2 linked regions of the Puniceibacterium sp. IMCC21224 genome follow. The protein of the gene in region 1 binds, or shares a complex with, the protein of each later gene. Links are inferred from orthologs where the notes say so. Each region holds a gene or a part of one and is shown on either strand. Other genes may lie near its edges. The genes, in order: uvrA and mfd.

Evidence for each region.
Region 2: the proteins of uvrA (region 1) and mfd are in contact, whole or in part, in a crystal structure (PDB 4DFC), measured with the Escherichia coli proteins. The link is inferred for Puniceibacterium sp. IMCC21224 from one-to-one orthologs.

Annotation. Positions count from the first base shown.
Region 1 is NZ_LDPY01000001.1:2,408,350-2,417,024, forward strand. What follows is about bases 2,820-6,286. They hold uvrA (excinuclease ABC subunit UvrA), read right to left. Parts: upstream 5,891-6,286; coding sequence 3,020-5,890; downstream 2,820-3,019. Other genes in these bases: mmsB (3-hydroxyisobutyrate dehydrogenase), read left to right, coding at 2,820-2,896; IMCC21224_RS11170 (ABC transporter ATP-binding protein), read right to left, coding at 6,077-6,286. Outside these bases: IMCC21224_RS11150 (acyl-CoA dehydrogenase family protein), read left to right, coding at 1-977; more of mmsB, read left to right, coding at 974-2,819; more of IMCC21224_RS11170, read right to left, coding at 6,287-7,171; IMCC21224_RS11175 (alpha-amylase family glycosyl hydrolase), read right to left, coding at 7,184-8,675. UniProt on the Escherichia coli protein: The UvrABC repair system catalyzes the recognition and processing of DNA lesions. UvrA is an ATPase and a DNA-binding protein. A damage recognition complex composed of 2 UvrA and 2 UvrB subunits scans DNA for abnormalities.
Region 2 is NZ_LDPY01000001.1:2,288,055-2,297,345, forward strand. What follows is about bases 2,565-6,647. They hold mfd (transcription-repair coupling factor), read left to right. Parts: upstream 2,565-2,955; coding sequence 2,956-6,447; downstream 6,448-6,647. Other genes in these bases: IMCC21224_RS10585 (hypothetical protein), read left to right, coding at 2,565-2,922; IMCC21224_RS10595 (usg protein), read right to left, coding at 6,524-6,647. In the rest of the region: IMCC21224_RS27060 (excalibur calcium-binding domain-containing protein), read right to left, coding at 94-378; IMCC21224_RS10575 (YSC84-related protein), read right to left, coding at 580-1,137; hemB (porphobilinogen synthase), read right to left, coding at 1,259-2,257; more of IMCC21224_RS10585, read left to right, coding at 2,395-2,564; more of IMCC21224_RS10595, read right to left, coding at 6,648-6,793; gyrA (DNA gyrase subunit A), read left to right, coding at 6,989-9,291. UniProt on the Escherichia coli protein: Couples transcription and DNA repair by recognizing RNA polymerase (RNAP) stalled at DNA lesions. Mediates ATP-dependent release of RNAP and its truncated transcript from the DNA, and recruitment of nucleotide excision repair machinery to the damaged site.

The sequences.
Region 1 (8,675 bases):
TCAGTGAGGACAGCGGCGGATCCGGCCTGACCCGGCTGGACGCGACGCTGGTGTTCGAGGCGCTGTCGATGGCCTGCCCGTCGGTCGCGGCCTTTCTGTCGATTCACAACATGTGCGCCAAGATGATCGACGAATTCGGATCTGAGGAACTCAAGGCACGGGTGCTGCCGGGCGTTCTGAACATGCAATATGTCCTCAGCTATTGCTTGACCGAACCCGGCTCAGGCTCGGACGCAGCAGCGCTTAAAACCCGCGCCACGCGCACCAACGAAGGCTACACACTGACCGGGACCAAGGCGTTCATCTCGGGCGGTGGCTATTCGGATGGCTATGTCACCATGGTGCGCACGGGCGAGGACGGCGCGCGCGGGATCTCTGCCATGCTGGTCGAGGATGGCGCACCCGGGCTTAGCTTTGGCGGTCTTGAGGACAAGATGGGCTGGCGTTCGCAGCCGACTCGTCAGGTGCAGTTTGACGACTGCCCGGTACCCGCCGACAACCTGATCGGCGATGAGGGACAGGGTTTCAAATACGCCATGAATGGGCTAGATGGCGGACGGCTGAACATCTCGGCCTGTTCACTGGGCGCGGCGCAATCCGGGCTGGACATGACGCTGGCCTACATGCGCGAGCGCAAGGCCTTTGGCCAGAGCATTGACCAGTTTCAGGCGCTGCAATTCCGGTTGGCGGATATGGAAATCGAGTTGCAGGCGGCGCGGGTCTTTCTGCGCCAAGCAGCATGGAAGCTGGACACCGGCGCGCCAGACGCGACCAAATACTGTGCCATGGCCAAAAAGTTTGTCACCGAGGCCGGATCGAGGATTGTTGATCAATGCCTGCAACTGCATGGCGGCTATGGTTATCTGGCAGACTACGGCATCGAAAAACTTGTGCGCGACTTGCGGGTGCATCAAATCCTTGAAGGGACCAATGAAATCATGCGCCTGATCGTCGCGCGGCAGATGCTGGCTGCATGATGTCTGAAATCTCAATCCGCACAATCGGTCGTGCCGGTCGCATTACCCTCACCCGCCCCAAGGTGATGAACGCACTGAGCTATGATATGTGCCTGCAAATTGATGCAGCGCTGCGATGCTGGCAGCACGACGACGCGGTTGCGCTGGTGGTGATCGACGCAATTGGCGACAAGGCGTTCTGCGCCGGTGGCGACATCGCCAAGATGTACGCCACCGGCAAGGCAGGCGATTTTGGCTTTGGCCGTACGTTCTGGCGCGACGAATACCGCATGAACGCATTGATCGCCGAATACCCAAAACCGGTAGTCAGCCTGATGCAGGGGTTTACCATGGGCGGCGGCGTCGGCATCGGTTGCCACGGGTCGCACCGCGTGGTCTGCGAAAGCAGCAGCATCGCCATGCCGGAATGCGGAATCGGTCTGATCCCTGATGTTGGCGGCACCTATCTGCTGGCCCGTGCGCCGGGGCGGCTGGGGGAATACCTCGGACTGACGGCGGCACGTATGGGGGCGGATGATGCGATTTTTGCCGGTTTTGCAGACTTTTATGTGCCGCAAGCCACCTGGCCCGCGCTGATCGATCACCTCGAAAAAAGCGGCGACATTCGCGGTCTGCCCGACAAATGCACGACGCCGCCACCGGGCAAATTGCACGACCTTGCGCAACAGATCGACGCAAATTTTGGCGGCGAACGCTTACGCGATGTGGTGAATCTGCTGCGCGCGTCCGACACAGAGTTTGCCGTCGGGGCGCTGAAAACACTCGGGCGAAATGCCCCCCTGTCGATGGCCTGCACGCTGGAAATGCTGCACCGGATGCGGGCCGGAACGCCGAATATCCGCAAGGCGCTGGAACTCGAATATCGCTATACCCACCGTGCCATGGAGCACAGCGATTTCCTCGAGGGCATCCGCGCTGCGATCATCGACAAGGATCGGACCCCAAAGTGGCGGCATTCCGTCGACACTGTCCCGCTGACCGATGTGTCGCGGATGCTGCGACCGCTGGGGGCAGACAAACTGAACTTTGAACAACAGGAGACAGGCATGATCATCGGTTTTATCGGTCTGGGGAACATGGGTGGTCCGATGGCCGCCAATCTCGCACGTGCAGGACACCGGGTGCAGGGGTACGACACCGCACCACAAGCCATCGACGGTGTTCAAAGCACAGCATCAGCCGGCCAGGCCGCTCAGGGCGCGGATGTGGTCATCACCATGCTGCCCAATGGTGCCATCCTGCGTGCGGTGGCAAGCGAGGTGATCCCCGCAATGTCGCCCGGCGCCGTGTTCCTCGACTGCTCGACCGTCGATGTGGAAAGCGCCCGTGCGGTGGCAGCAGACGCGGCAGAGGCTGGTCTGCTTGCCCTGGATGCGCCAGTGTCCGGTGGCATCGGCGGTGCCAGCGCAGGCACCCTTACCTTCATGATCGGCGGACCAGCCGATGGCGTAAAAAAGGCGCAGGATCTCTTTGATATCATGGGACAAAAGTCTGTTCACTGCGGCCCCTCGGGCAACGGTCAGGCTGCCAAGATCTGCAACAACATGATCCTTGGCGTTACCATGATCGCCACCTGCGAAGCCTTTGCTTTGGCGGACAAACTTGGCCTCGACAGGCAAGCGATGTTTGATGTGGTTTCGACCTCGTCGGGGTATTCATGGTCAATGAACGCCTACTGCCCTGCGCCTGGAATCGGGCCGATGTCACCTGCTGACAACGGATATGCCCCCGGATTTGCTGCCGAGCTGATGCTCAAGGATCTGCGACTGGCACAGCAGGCAGCAGAAACGGTTAACGCAGACACCCCGATGGGCACATCGGCGGCCCAGCTTTACGGTCAGTTTGTCGAGGATGAGAACGGCAAGGGTCTGGATTTCAGCGCAATGCTCCCGCGGTTCGAAACACGCAAACGAAGCTGACACAAATCACCAGCCGACCCACCATGCGCCAAAATCTTACTCAAGATTTTTTCAATTTTCTTTTCAATTTTCTTTTCAAGAAAATTTTCAACGGCGCATGGCGGCTCGGATAAACAGCGTTACCTATTCAGCGGCAACCTTGCGCCCTTCAAGCATCGGTTTGAGGTAGCGCCCGGTATGGCTGTCCTTCGCGGTGGCGACTTGTTCCGGTGTGCCCACCGCAACGATCCGCCCACCGCCGTCACCGCCCTCTGGCCCGATATCGATGATCCAGTCGGCGGTCTTAATCACATCCAGATTGTGTTCGATCACCACCACCGTATTGCCCTGTTCGACCAGTTCATGCAGCACTTCCAGCAGCTTGCGCACATCTTCGAAATGCAGGCCGGTCGTCGGTTCGTCCAGAATATAGAGCGTGCGACCAGTGGATCGGCGCGCCAGCTCCTTGGACAGCTTGACCCGCTGCGCCTCTCCGCCTGAAAGGGTTGTGGCCTGCTGACCGACCTTGATGTAGCCTAACCCGACCTGCACCAGCGCATCCATCTTTTCCCGGACCGACGGCACAGCCTGGAAAAAGCTTTGCGCATCCTCAACCGTCATATCGAGAACATCGGCTATACTCTTGCCTTTAAAGCGAACTTCCAATGTCTCTCGGTTGTAGCGCGCACCTTTGCAGGTTTCACAGGTGACGTAAACATCGGGCAGAAAATGCATCTCGATCTTGATCACGCCGTCGCCCTGGCATGCCTCACACCGCCCGCCTTTGACGTTGAAACTAAACCGGCCGGGTTTATAGCCCCGGGCCTTGGCCTCTGGCAGTCCTGCAAACCAGTCGCGTATCGGGGTGAACGCCCCGGTGTAGGTCGCCGGGTTCGACCGTGGCGTGCGTCCGATGGCGCGCTGGTCGATATCGATCACCTTGTCGAGATGTTCAAATCCCTTGATCGTCTCGCAGGGGGCTGGTGTCTCGCGCGCACCGTTCAGCTTCATCGCGGCATTCTTGTAGAGAGTCTCAATGGTCAAGGTGGATTTCCCGCCACCGGACACACCGGTCACACAGACAAATTTCCCCAATGGAAACTCTGCAGTTACAGAATGAAGGTTATTACCTGTCGCCTTGACAACTTTGAGTTTTTTTCCATTTCCCTTGCGCCGTATCGCTGGCACAGGAACCTCTCGCGTGCCTGACAAATACTGACCCGTCACGCTGTTCGGATCGGCTGCAATCTCTTGCGGCGTGCCATGGCTGACCACCTGTCCACCATGCACACCGGCCCCCGGACCGATGTCAAAGACGTAGTCCGCCGCGCGGATCGCCTCTTCGTCATGCTCGACAACCAGCACGGAATTGCCCTGATCGCGCAGATTTTTGAGCGTCAGCAACAGCCGATCGTTGTCGCGTTGATGCAACCCAATCGAGGGTTCGTCGAGCACGTAAAGCACCCCTGTCAGACCCGAGCCGATCTGCGATGCAAGCCGGATCCGCTGGGATTCCCCGCCCGACAATGTGCCCGCGCTGCGCGAAAGGGTCAGGTATTCCAAACCGACATTGTTCAGGAATCCAACGCGTTCGCGGATTTCCTTAAGAATGGCGCGGGCGATTTCGTTCTTCTGCTTGGTCAGGTCGCCGGGAACAGTTTCGCACCAGTCAAATGCCTCGCGGATGGATTTTTCCACCACTTGGCCGATGTGCAGCCCGCCGATCTTGATCGCCAGTGTTTCGGGCCGCAGGCGATAGCCCTCGCAGGTACCGCAGCGGCGGTTGTTCTGGTACCGCTCAAACTCTTCGCGTACCCAGGCGCTGTCGGTTTCGCGGTAGCGACGTTCCATGTTGGGAATGACGCCTTCGAACACCCGTTCAACCTGATAGACCCGGCCGCCTTCATCATAGCGGAACTTGATCTCTTCGTCGCCTGAACCGCGCAGAAACACCTCCTGTACTTTGTCGGGCAGATCTTTCCACTTGGTCTTCGGGTCGAACTGATAGTGTTTGGCGATGGCCTGAATCGTTTGGGTAAAATAGGGTGACTTGCCCTTGCGCCACGGCGCCAACGCGCCGTCACCGATGCGCAGATCCGCATCCGGCACCACCAGCCGTTCGTCAAAAAACAGCTCGACCCCCAGACCGTCACAGGACGGACAAGCCCCATGCGGCGCGTTGAACGAAAACATCCTCGGCTCGATCTCGGGGATGGTGAAACCACTGACCGGGCAGGCAAAATTCTCGGAAAAAGTGATACGCTCAGGCTCGGCATCCGCATCATCGGTGCTGGGCGCAGTTTCCAGAATGGCGATCCCTGATGTGAGATCGAGCGCGGTGCGGAACGAGTCAGCTAGCCGCGTCTCGAGCCCTTCGCGAACCACCAGACGGTCGACCACAACGTCGATATCATGGCGGAACTTCTTGTCCAACGTGGGCGGTTCATCCAGCTCGTAGAACTGCCCATCAACCTTGACCCGTTGGAACCCCTGCTTGCGCAACTCCAGGAATTCCTTGCGATATTCACCTTTGCGGTCACGCACGATGGGGGCCAGAAGATAGGCGCGGGTCCCCTCCTCCATTGCCATGACGCGGTCGACCATATCCTGCACCTGCTGCGCCTCAATCGGCAGACCAGTGGCAGGGCTGTAGGGCGTCCCGACGCGGGCAAAAAGCAGCCGCATATAGTCGTAGATTTCCGTAACGGTCCCGACGGTCGAGCGCGGGTTTTTCGACGTGGTCTTTTGTTCGATGGAAATGGCCGGGCTAAGCCCCGAGATGTGATCCACATCAGGTTTTTCCATCATGTCGAGGAACTGCCGCGCATAAGCCGACAGCGATTCGACATAGCGGCGCTGCCCCTCGGCATAGATCGTATCGAACGCCAGCGAGGATTTTCCCGAGCCGGAAAGTCCCGTAATCACAACCAGTTGGTCGCGCGGGATATCCACGTCGATGTTCTTGAGGTTGTGTTCGCGCGCGCCGCGCACCTCGATAAACTTCATCTCAGCCATGAGAGCTCCCGGAATTTTCGGTTAAGACATAGTTGACGACCCGGGTTTCGCCAACTCAAAAGAGCGAACAAATGTGGAACATTTTCGCGATTTGACCAGATCGTGTGCCGCGCGCACCCAATGCTTGGGTGATCCAGCCCTCAAGTACACTTGGGACACTGGCGACGATGCTTTGGCCTTGTCAATTCAGCGATACAGCAGCGAAATGCCCTTGTGGAACAGATGCACCTTTTCCGGCACCGCGCCCAGTTTCACGCTGGTCCCGCGTAACCCGGAGTGGATGCCCGGCAGCTTGCCGATGATCGCGTCACCGCCGTCCTGCTTTTCGAAATACAGCAGCGTGACTTCGCCCAGTGCCTCAGTGATGGCGACCTTGCCGTCAAAGATGTAGTCAGCGCCCGGCTGCACCTCTAGAAAATCCTCGGGCCGCACGCCGACGTTGACCTTGATCCCCATATCAACCGCATGGGAAGGATATAGCGATACCGCCGTGCCGCCACCGTTCATGCGAATTGTAGTTCGCTCGCCGGTGCCGACCACCTCACCCGGCATCAGATTCATCGCGGGTGAGCCAATGAACTGCGCCACAAATTCGCCGTTGGGCCGTTCGTACAATTCAAGCGGCGTTCCGACTTGCGCGATCCCCTTATTCGCCAGCACGACGATACGTGTGGCCAGCGTCATCGCCTCGACCTGATCATGGGTGACATAGATCATCGTCGAATTCGGCATCGATTCCTTGAGCTGCGCAATCTCGATCCGGGTGGCGACACGCAGGGCAGCGTCGAGGTTCGACAGAGGTTCGTCAAACAGATAGACCTTGGGATCGCGCACGATGGAGCGACCGATGGCAACCCGCTGGCGTTGCCCACCCGACAGCGCCTTGGGCAAACGGTCGAGATAGGGTTCAAGTTGCAGAATTTTCGCCGCCTTGTTCACGGCGGCATCAATTTCGGTCTTGGATTTTTTGGCAATTTTCAGCGCAAAGCTCATGTTGTCGCGCACCGTCATATGTGGATAAAGTGCGTAACTTTGGAACACCATGGCAATGCCGCGCTGCGCCGGGGGCACATCGTTGACCCGCTGACCGTCGATTTCCAGCGTCCCGTCGGTGATTTTTTCCAATCCGGCAATCATCCGCAGCAAGGTGGATTTACCGCAGCCCGACGGCCCGACAAAGACGATCAGTTCGCCCTGCTGGATGTCCAGGTTGATGTCCTTCAACACATTGACGGCACCCCCATAGGTTTTGGCGACGTCCGTCAGCTTGAGGTTGGCCATGCTGTTCCCTCCCTAAGAACGTGATGGTTGGGGCGCCAGCACAGCCAGAGAAGGCTGCCAGGGGCCAAGATGCAGTCGCCCGTCAGGCGCCGACGCGGCAGAGCCGAGTTCGGCGCCAACCTGATGCCAGGCACCTGCAGGCATGTCGATGCTGCTGGGATCGCCGCTCAGATTAAACGCGCAAAAGAGGGTTTGATTATCGTCCGTGCGGATAAAATGCAGCACATTTCCGGTGGCCTGCATGTCCGACATGCTGCCTTTGGCCAACGCCGGATGGTTGCGGCGGAACGCCAATGCACGACGATAATGGTGCAGCATCGCCGCCGGGTCCTGCTCTTGCGTGGTCACCGCATGGTTCAGGTGTTCATGACTGACCGGCAGCCAGGGATGACCCTGTGAAAAGCCGCCATTCTGGTTCGACGGTTCCCACACCATCGGCGTGCGGCACCCATCCCGCCCTTTGAACGCGGGCCAGAACCGTTTGCCATACGGGTCCTGAAGATCCTCGAATGCGACATCCGCCTCGGGCAGCGCCAGCTCTTCGCCCTGATACAGGCAAACCGACCCGCGCAGGCACATCATCAGCGTGGTAAAGGCGCGTGTGGCGGCGTCGGTCAATTTCCAGCGCGACACATGGCGCGGCACATCATGGTTGGAAAACGCCCAGCAGGCCCAGCCATCGGGGGCAGCCCGCGCGAGGTGCTCCATCACCTCGGCAACATATGGCGCGTCTGGGACGTGGTTCGACAGCAATTCGAACGCATAGCTCATGTGGATCAAATCATCACCAGCAGTATATTGCCCCAATATCTCGAGTCCGCGCTGGTCATCACCGACTTCTCCCACAGCGGTGGCGTTGTATTCATTTAGCAACGACCTGAATTTGCGCAGAAAATCTAGGTTTTCGGGCTGGGTCTTGTCATAGAGATGGTTTTGCCAAGTATAGGGATTCACCGCCGGCGCGGTGATCGGGTTACGCTCGGATTCGGGGAGTGGCGGGTTGTCGCGCAGCTGTGCGTCGTGAACGTAAAAGTTTATAGTGTCGAGCCGGAAGCCGTCGACACCCCGGTTAAGCCAGAACCGCGCGGCATCCAGCAATGCGCCCTGCACCGATGGTTCATGAAAGTTAAGGTCCGGCTGCTCGGCAAGAAAGTTGTGCAGGTAGTACTGGCAGCGCGTCGGCTCCCATTGCCAGGCCGATCCGCCAAAGATCGACAGCCAGTTATTGGGCGGCGTGCCGTCCGGCTTGGCCTCGGCCCAGACGTACCAGTTGGCGCGGGGATTGTCGCGGCTGGCGCGGGATTCGACAAACCACGGGTGATCCTGCGACGAATGCGACAGCACCAGGTCGATCAGGACCTTCAGCCCCAGCCGATGCGCCGTGGTGATCAGGATGTCGAAATCCGCGATGCTGCCGAACATCGGATCAACATCGCAATAATCCGACACGTCATAGCCGAAATCCTTCATCGGCGACTTGAAGAAGGGCGAGATCCAGATCGCA
Region 2 (9,291 bases), 120 kb from region 1 along the record:
GCCGTAACTGCGTCCAAAACACTCAAATGCGTCGACCGGCGTTAGCGCTGGTCACAGAAAATGTTATTCGCGCGCAGGGTATCCCAAGGGGTTTCAACAGGGGCTGGAGCAAAGATTTTCGCAAGGGATGCCATCATTGTCGCCATCGCGTTTACGCTGACCACATTGCAACAGTTTGTAGCAAGCCTCGGCGCAAGAACTGAGGCGCTTGCAACTGACATCGCTGCAGTCATAGGCTTGCGCTAGGCGCAAGGCGTCGAACCTCTCTGAAACAGCTGCTGGCGCCACAACGGTACTCGCCGGGTCGCGCGAATACAAAGTATCGCCCCAGGCAGGTTCAGCTAGCATGAGCAGGCAGATCGCTAAGGAGGTCCGCATCTTGCGTCATTTCAAAATAGTTAACGAATGATTAAAATCTGAACCGGACTCCATAAAAAATCAAGCAAGAAACAAACAAGAAACCTGCGGCGTTAAGCGTCGCTGGCTCCGGCGTTCGGATCAGAGCCGGTTGCGTTCTGACATCACAAACCGGTTGATACTAGAGATCCGGCGCCGCTTGTTGTCAGCTAAAGCCTATGTTCAGGGGATGATGCGTGAATATTTGGTCCCGTCGAGCGTGGCACCGGCGCGCAACCCGGCCTGACCAAAGATCACTGCGATCACCGGGGACAACGATGTCGTCGTCTCGGCGGCCAGCGTTTCGCCACCGTCAGGGATGGCATATTCGATGTTTGCGCCACCAGCCCAGCCCGGCGAGCGGCGGAATTCAAGCAACGCTTCTTCGGTCATAAAGAACATAACATGCGCGTATTGCTGCGCGCCGATCTGCAGGCCCGCGCTTGCCTTGGTGGTCGAATAGTAATCGACGGTCACATCGCCGACCCGCAGCGCACCACGCCCATAGGCCCCCCCCAGGCCAAGCCCGGCCTCGGTCACCAGCGGCATCACTAGAACACCGGTTGATTTTTCCCGCAGCGCGCGCGTGCCGGGATACTGGTTGTACAACTGCGACAGGGTCGCATCGACGCGCGCGTCAATTGTTTCGCTGCCACGGCTTCCGATACCGTTTCCGCAGGCGGCAACCAACGTCGCTGCGCCAAGCGCTAGGACAAAGCCGCGTCTGTTGAGATGTTTCATGGGATTGCTCTTTCGATAATATACACTGCCTCGGGTCCGGCTGTTTCGCCAGTTATGCAGGGATCATACCCCCATACAGATCGGTTGTCATCCCATACGAACCACAATAGGCGGTATCAAGTTACCCGTTCAGCAAACGCGCGGCGGCCGGGGCAAAATACGTCAGCACACCATCGCAACCGGCCCGTTTGAACGCCATCAGCGATTCCAGCATCACGCGATCGCCATCGACCCAGCCATTCTGCGCCGCACCCGCAAGCATCGCGTATTCGCCCGACACCTGATAGGCAAAGGTTGGGGCGCCAAACATATCCTTGGCGCGGCGGCAGATATCCAGATAAGGCATCCCCGGTTTGATCATCACCATATCGGCACCTTCGGACAGATCCCGTTCGATCAGGCGCATCGCCTCATCGCTGTTGGCGGGATCCATTTGATAGGTCTTTTTGTCCCCCTTGAGAGCCCCTGACGCCCCGACCGCGTCGCGAAACGGGCCGTAAAAGGCGGACGCGTATTTTGCCGCATAGCTCAGCAGGCACACATTGCTGTGCCCTGCCCCCTCTAGCGCGCCGCGCAGCGCCCCGATGCGCCCATCCATCATATCCGATGGCCCGATGATATCCGCGCCCGCATCCGCCTGACTAAGCGCCTGTTTTACCAATGCCTCGACCGTGCGATCGTTGACGATCTCACCATTCTCGACAAAGCCGTCGTGGCCGTTGATGTTGTAGGGGTCCAGAGCCACATCCGTCATCACCACCATGTCCGGCACCGCCGCTTTGATCGCGCGGGTGGCGGTGTTGCTCAGGTTGCCAGGGTTCCATGCCTCGGCGCAATCTTCGGTCTTGAGCGCGGGGTCGGTATAGGGAAACAGGCAGATCGCCGGGATTCCCAATGCATAGGCGTCAACCGCTGCCGTCACCACCTTGTCGACCGACCGGCGCACCACACCGGGCATCGAGGCAATGGGTTCCTCGACCCCGTCGCCGTCGCGCACAAACACCGGCCAGATGAAATCCGCCGGGGTTAGCGCCGTCTCGCGGACGAGATCGCGCAGCGCCGGGGTGCGGCGCACCCGACGTAAACGTGTTGCGGGAAAAGCGGCAATGGTCGGTTTCATCGGTTCGGTCCTTGTAAACGCCTTCTTTGGGTGGCATGGAATGGCGGCTATCTCAAGGGTTGCCATCGCCGCGCGATCCTGAATTCACGTCGGACGGTGCCTGCATCGACCCGCCTCACAGACCAAAGGGCCGAAATTTGGACTGGCATCTCATTGTCTTTGAAGTGATCGACGTGCGATCCTTCTCGAACCTCTGGTACTGGATTGCGCTGGCGGTTGTGTGGTCGTCTGCCAGTCACTGGGTTCTGGGTGTCCCATTCGACATGGTGTCGCGCGCGCGACGACACGGGGATCAGGCCGAAGCGGATCTGACCGACCTTGTGCGCATCAACTCCAACCGGCTGGTCTACATCGTTCAAGAGACCGGGTTGTGGATTTTGGGGCTTGGGTGTTTCCTGCTAACGGCACTGATGGTGCTGGGGTTTATCTATTGGGTGGAACTGGCGCAGGCGGTGTTCTTTTTGGCCTTTCCCATGACGCTGGTCGGCATTCTGAGTCTGCGCACCGCGGCAAAGGTTTATGCCGACGGGCCCACCGGGCCGGAATTGTACAAGCGCCTGTCGCGGTTGCGGATCGGGACACAGGTCATCGGCATGATCTCGATCTTTGTCACCTCACTGTGGGGGATGTACCAGAACTTGTCCGCCAGCTTTCTGGGCGGTTGACGCCGCGCGTCATCCGCGCCATGTGATCGCCACATGGCACATTTCAAACCTCTGGTCATGGGCGGCGCGCCCGAAGGCTTTGACGCAAAGCTCCTGCTGAACGAGGCGGCCCGTGCGGCTGGTCCGGTCCTGCATGTTGCGCGCGACGACAAACGCATGGCGCAGATGCGCGACGCGCTGGCGTTCTTTGCCCCGGACATTCCGGTCATCACCTTTCCGGGCTGGGATTGCCTGCCCTACGACCGGGTGTCCCCCAATGCCGATATTTCTGCCGCGCGAATGGCGACGCTGGCTGGGCTCGTGCATGGGATGCCGGCAAAATTCGTCCTGCTGACCACGTTGAATGCAGCGAGCCAGCGGGTGCCCGCGCGCGCCGTGCTGCGCGAGGCGGCGTTTACCGCCACCGTTGGCAGTCGCGTCGACGAATCCGCATTGCGCAATTTCCTGGTTCGTATGGGGTTTACCCAGGCCCCGACTGTCCTGGAACCTGGCGATTATGCCATCCGCGGTGGCATCATCGACATCTATCCCCCCGGCGAAGGCGGACCGGTGCGGCTGGACCTGTTTGGTGATGTGCTTGACGGCGCGCGCCGCTTTGATCCCGCGACGCAACGCACCACCGACAAACTTGATGTGATCGAACTGGCACCGGTGTCCGAGGTCATTCTGGACGACGCCGCAATCACCCGTTTCCGCCAGTCCTACCGGATCGAATTCGGCGCTGCCGGAACGGACGATCCGCTTTACGAAGCGGTCAGTGCCGGGCGTAAACATGCCGGTGTCGAACATTGGCTGCCGTTCTTTCACGATGGGCTTGAGACGCTGTTCGACTATCTGCCAGACGTACCCATCCTCCTGGACGATCAGGTGACGCCGTCCCGCCTTGCGCGCTGGGACACAATTGCTGACCAGTATGAGACGCGCCGCCTTGCCATGCAGCAAAAGAGCCGGATGGACAGCGTCTATAAACCCGCCCCTCCGGGTCTGCTGTACCTTGACGATGCGTCTTGGGACGCAGTGATGCAGGGGCGCCGGGTGATCCAGCTTAGCCCTCTGCCACAGGCAACCGGCCCCGGCGTCGTGGATGCCGGCGGACGTATCGGGCGCAACTTTTCGCCCGAACGCCAGCAGGAAAGCATCAGTCTTTTTGGCGCTTTGGCAGCGCATATTCAGGCAAAGTTGCAGGACGGTCCGGTTGTCATCGCCAGCTATTCCGAAGGCGCGCGCGAACGCCTGACCGGGCTGATCGAGGATGAGGGGCTGGCCGAGGCTATTCCGATTCCAACCGCCACCCGCATCGGCAAACGCGGACTGCATCTGGCTGTCTGGCCTTTGGAGCATGGGTTCGAGGGGCCTTGGGGTGATCCGGGTTCAAAGAGCAGCCCGTCGCATCTGACGGTCATCAGCGAACAGGACGTGCTGGGCGACCGGCTGATCCGCGCGCCCAGAAAACGCCGCAAGGCGGAAAACTTTCTGACCGAAAGCCAGTCGCTGTCCCCCGGCGATCTGGTGGTGCATGTGGACCACGGGGTCGGCCGCTATCAGGGCATGGAGGTGATCACCGCCGCAGGTGCTGCGCACGAATGTCTGTTGCTGGAATATGCCGAAGGATCGCGGCTCTATCTCCCGGTTGAGAATATCGAACTGCTCAGCCGCTATGGCCATGAGGAAGGTCTGCTCGATCGGCTTGGTGGCGGCGCGTGGCAGGCCAAAAAGGCCAAGCTCAAGGAACGCATCCGCGAAATGGCGGACAAGCTGATCCGCATTGCCGCCGAACGCGCCCTGCGCAAGGCACCGATCATGGACCCGCCTCCGGGCGCCTGGGATTCGTTCTCGGCCCGGTTCCCTTATCAGGAAACCGACGATCAGCTCAGCGCTATCGAGGATGTGATGGCCGACATGCATTCCGGCCAGCCAATGGACCGGCTGATCTGCGGCGATGTCGGCTTTGGCAAGACCGAGGTTGCGATGCGCGCTGCCTTTGTCGCGGCCATGTCAGGTGTCCAGGTCGCGGTGGTTGCACCGACTACATTGCTGGCCCGCCAGCACTACAAGGGGTTTGCCGAACGGTTTCGCGGATTTCCGGTTAATGTCAGGCCGCTGTCACGCTTTGTTTCGACGCGTGACGCCCAGCTGACCCGGGACGGCATCACCAAGGGGTCGGTCGATATCGCCATCGGCACCCACGCCCTGCTGGCCAAAGGCATCCGGTTTCACAACCTTGGCCTGCTGATTATTGATGAGGAACAGCATTTCGGCGTCGGTCACAAAGAGCGGCTCAAGGAATTGCGCAGCGATATTCATGTGTTGACCCTGACCGCGACGCCGATCCCGCGCACGCTGCAACTTAGCCTCACCGGGGTGCGTGACCTGTCGATCATCGGCACGCCACCCGTCGACCGGCTGGCGATCCGCACCTATGTGTCGGAATTCGATGCCGTGACAATCCGCGAGGCGCTGCTGCGCGAACATTATCGCGGCGGCCAATCGTTCTATGTCGTGCCACGCATTTCGGACCTGCCCGAGATCGAGGAGTTCCTCAAGGCACAGCTGCCCGAACTGTCATACGTGGTTGCCCATGGCCAGATGGCTGCGGGCGAGTTGGATGATCGCATGAACGCGTTTTATGACGGAAAATATGACGTTCTGCTCGCCACGACCATTGTCGAATCCGGCCTCGACATCCCGACCGCCAACACGATGATCATCCACCGCGCCGACATGTTTGGCCTGGCGCAACTGTATCAGATCCGTGGCCGCGTTGGCCGGGCCAAAACCCGCGCCTATGCGTACCTGACGACAAAACCGCGCGCGAAACTGACAGCAACCGCCGAAAAGCGCCTGCGCGTGCTCGGCTCTCTTGACACACTGGGTGCGGGCTTTACCCTGGCCAGTCAGGATCTCGATATTCGTGGCGCTGGCAATCTGCTGGGCGAAGAACAGTCCGGCCAGATGCGCGACGTTGGCTATGAACTGTATCAATCCATGCTGGAAGAGGCGATTGCGAAGATCCGCTCGGGCGAGCTTGAAGGTTTGTCGGACAATGACGGCCAATGGGCCCCCCAGATCAACCTTGGGGTGCCGGTGCTGATCCCCGAAACGTTTGTGCCGGATCTCGACGTGCGCCTTGGCCTATACCGTCGCCTGTCGTCGCTCTCGACCAAGGTCGAGCTCGAAGGGTTTGCCGCAGAACTGATCGACCGGTTCGGGAAGTTGCCAAAAGAGGTGAACACCCTGCTGCTTGTTGTGCGGATCAAATCCATGTGTCGGCGGGCTGGTATATCCAAGCTTGACGCCGGCCCGAAAGGTGCGACGCTGCAATTCCACAACGACAAGTTCGCCTCGCCCCAGGGGCTGGTGGAATTCATTCAAGATCAAAACGGTCAGGCCAAGGTCAAAGACAACAAGATCGTCATCCGCCGCGACTGGCGCACCGATAACGAAAAAATCAAAGGCACCTATGGCATCGCCCGCGACCTTGCCGAAAAGCTGGCGATCGAGAGAAAGCGCAAAGCCAAAGCCTGACACGCAGTTCCGGCCCGATCATGCCGGACGGATGATCTGTTTCGGATTTGCGACCTCCCTCTCAAGGGGCCGCAGGTCAGTGGTAGCGGAATTCTCCGACCACTTGCCGCCATTCTCCGGCGCCAATCATCTTACGATGGGTATAGCGCACGGAATGCAGCGGACCTTCGATCGTGTTTTGCCAGAACTCTATGAACTCAAACAGTTTCTGGTGATCCGGCGCCAGATCGTAATCCTGCCAGATGTAGGTGTTGAGCACGTTTTTATAGTCTGGCATGCGGTAAAAGAATTCGGCTGTGGTCAGTCCATAGCCGCGCAGCATCAGTTCGGTTTCGTTGCCCTGCATTGATCCATCCTTTCGTTCGCCTCATGAACTTTAGAATCATGGCAGGGAGTAATTTACTTTTCAATAAAAACAGTGTGTTAGCAATCATGCCCGCTGGCTGCCAGAATTGGCGACGACCCACCATTGCGCCCTATATCCTGCTTCTGTTATACGTTTTGTAACAAGATATAGCAGACTAACAGATGGGCAGACCACGTGAGCGATACGCCGGAACCACCTGAAAATACAGACGAAAACACGCCAGAGCGTCCGATCTTCCTTGGTCCGAACATTTCGATCACCGAGGAGATGAAGAAAAGCTATCTCGATTACGCAATGAGCGTAATCGTGAGTCGTGCGATTCCGGATCTGCGCGACGGCCTAAAACCTGTGCACCGCAGAATCCTCTATGCCATGCATGAGACCAACAACAGCCACGACAAACCCTACCGCAAATCCGCGCGCCCCGTTGGCGACGTGATGGGTAAATACCACCCGCATGGCGACTCTGCGATCTATGACGCGCTGGTGCGGATGGCGCAGGATTTTTCGATGTCGCTGCCGTTGCTGGATGGTCAGGGCAACTTTGGCTCGATGGACGGCGATAACGCTGCGGCGATGCGCTATACCGAAGTGCGGATGGACAAGCCCGCCGCGTTTCTTTTGAACGACATCGACAAGGATACCGTCGATTTTCAGGACAATTATGATGGCAAGGACCGTGAACCGACGGTCCTGCCCGCACGCTATCCCAACATGCTCGTCAATGGGGCTGGCGGTATTGCCGTTGGCATGGCCACCAACATCCCGCCGCACAATCTGGGCGAAGTCATTGACGCCTGCCTTGCGCTGATCACTGACTCTGACCTGACCTCAGAGCAGTTGATTGAATATGTCCCCGGCCCTGACTTCCCGACGGGCGGCTACATGCTGGGACGTTCCGGCGCCCGCAAAGCGTACCTTGAGGGCCGCGGTAGCGTCATCATCCGCTCCAAGACCCGCGTCGAGGAAATTCGCAAGGACCGCTGGGCCATCGTCATCGACGAGATCCCCTATCAGGTCAACAAGGCCACGATGATCGAAAAGATCGCCGAGGCCGCCCGCGAAAAGCGGATCGAAGGCATCTCTCATGTGCAGGACGAATCCGATCGCAATGGTGTGCGTGTGGTGATCGAGCTGAAACGTGACGCCACTGCCGAAGTCGTGCTGAACCAACTGTTCCGCTTTACCCCGATGCAGACCTATTTTGGCTGCAACATGCTGGCGCTGAATGGCGGACGTCCCGAGCAGCTGACACTGCGCGCCTTTCTCACAGCATTCCTCGACTTCCGTGAGGATGTTGTGGCGCGGCGCACGGCCTTCTTGTTGCGCAAGGCACGCGAACGCAGCCATATCCTTTGCGGTCTGGCTGTTGCCGTGAGCAATGTCGACGAAGTGGTCGCCACCATCCGTGCCTCGGCTGACGTGGCCGAAGCGCGCACCAAATTGATGGAGCGTCGCTGGCCCGCCGGTGAAATCCTGCCTTTTATCGCGCTGATCGACGATCCGACCCATACGGCGAACGAGGACGGCACCTATAACCTGTCCGAAATTCAGGCCCGCGCCATTCTGGAACTGCGCCTTCAGCGTCTGACCCAGCTGGGCGTCAAAGAGGTCACCGACGAGCTCGAAGAGCTGGCTGGCAAGATCAAGGAATACCTTGAAATCCTCAGCTCGCGTGAGCGGATCATGGGGATCATCTCGGACGAGCTGCGCGAGGTCCGCGAGCTGTTCGCCGTGCCGCGCCGGACCGAAATCCTCGACTGGTCCGGGGACATGGAAGACGAAGACCTGATCGAGCGCGAAGACATGGTTGTCACCGTGACCCAGACAGGTTGGATCAAACGGACCCCGCTCGCCGATTTCCGCAGTCAGCGGCGCGGCGGCAAGGGTGTGTCAGGCGGCGGCATGAAAGAAGATGACGTGGTTACCACGCTCTTTGTTGCCAACACACATACCCAGCTGCTGTTCTTTACCACCGAAGGCATGGTCTACAAGCTCAAGACCTGGCGCCTGCCGCAGGGCAGCCGCACGTCCAAGGGCAAGGCGATCGTCAACATCCTGCCAATCCCGACAGGTGTGTCGATCGCGGCCATCATGCCGGTAGATCGGGATGAAAAAGACTGGGACGACCTGCAGATCATCTTTGCCACCTCTGCTGGAACTGTGCGCCGTAACCGATTGTCAGACTTCACAAATGTCATGCGAAACGGCAAGATTGCGATGAAGTTCGAGGATGAGAACGCGGACATCAAACTCATCAATGCGCGCATCTGCTCTGAGGATGACGACGTGATGCTGGTGACAGATTCCGGCCGCGCGATCCGCTTCCGTACCACCGATGTGCGGGTCTTCAACTCACGCGCCTCCACCGGTGTGCGCGGCATCAGGCTGCAGGGCGACGACACCGTGGTGTCGATGTCGGTGATCCGGCATTTCGACGCCGACCCGCAGGAACGCGCTGCCTATCTGAAAATGCG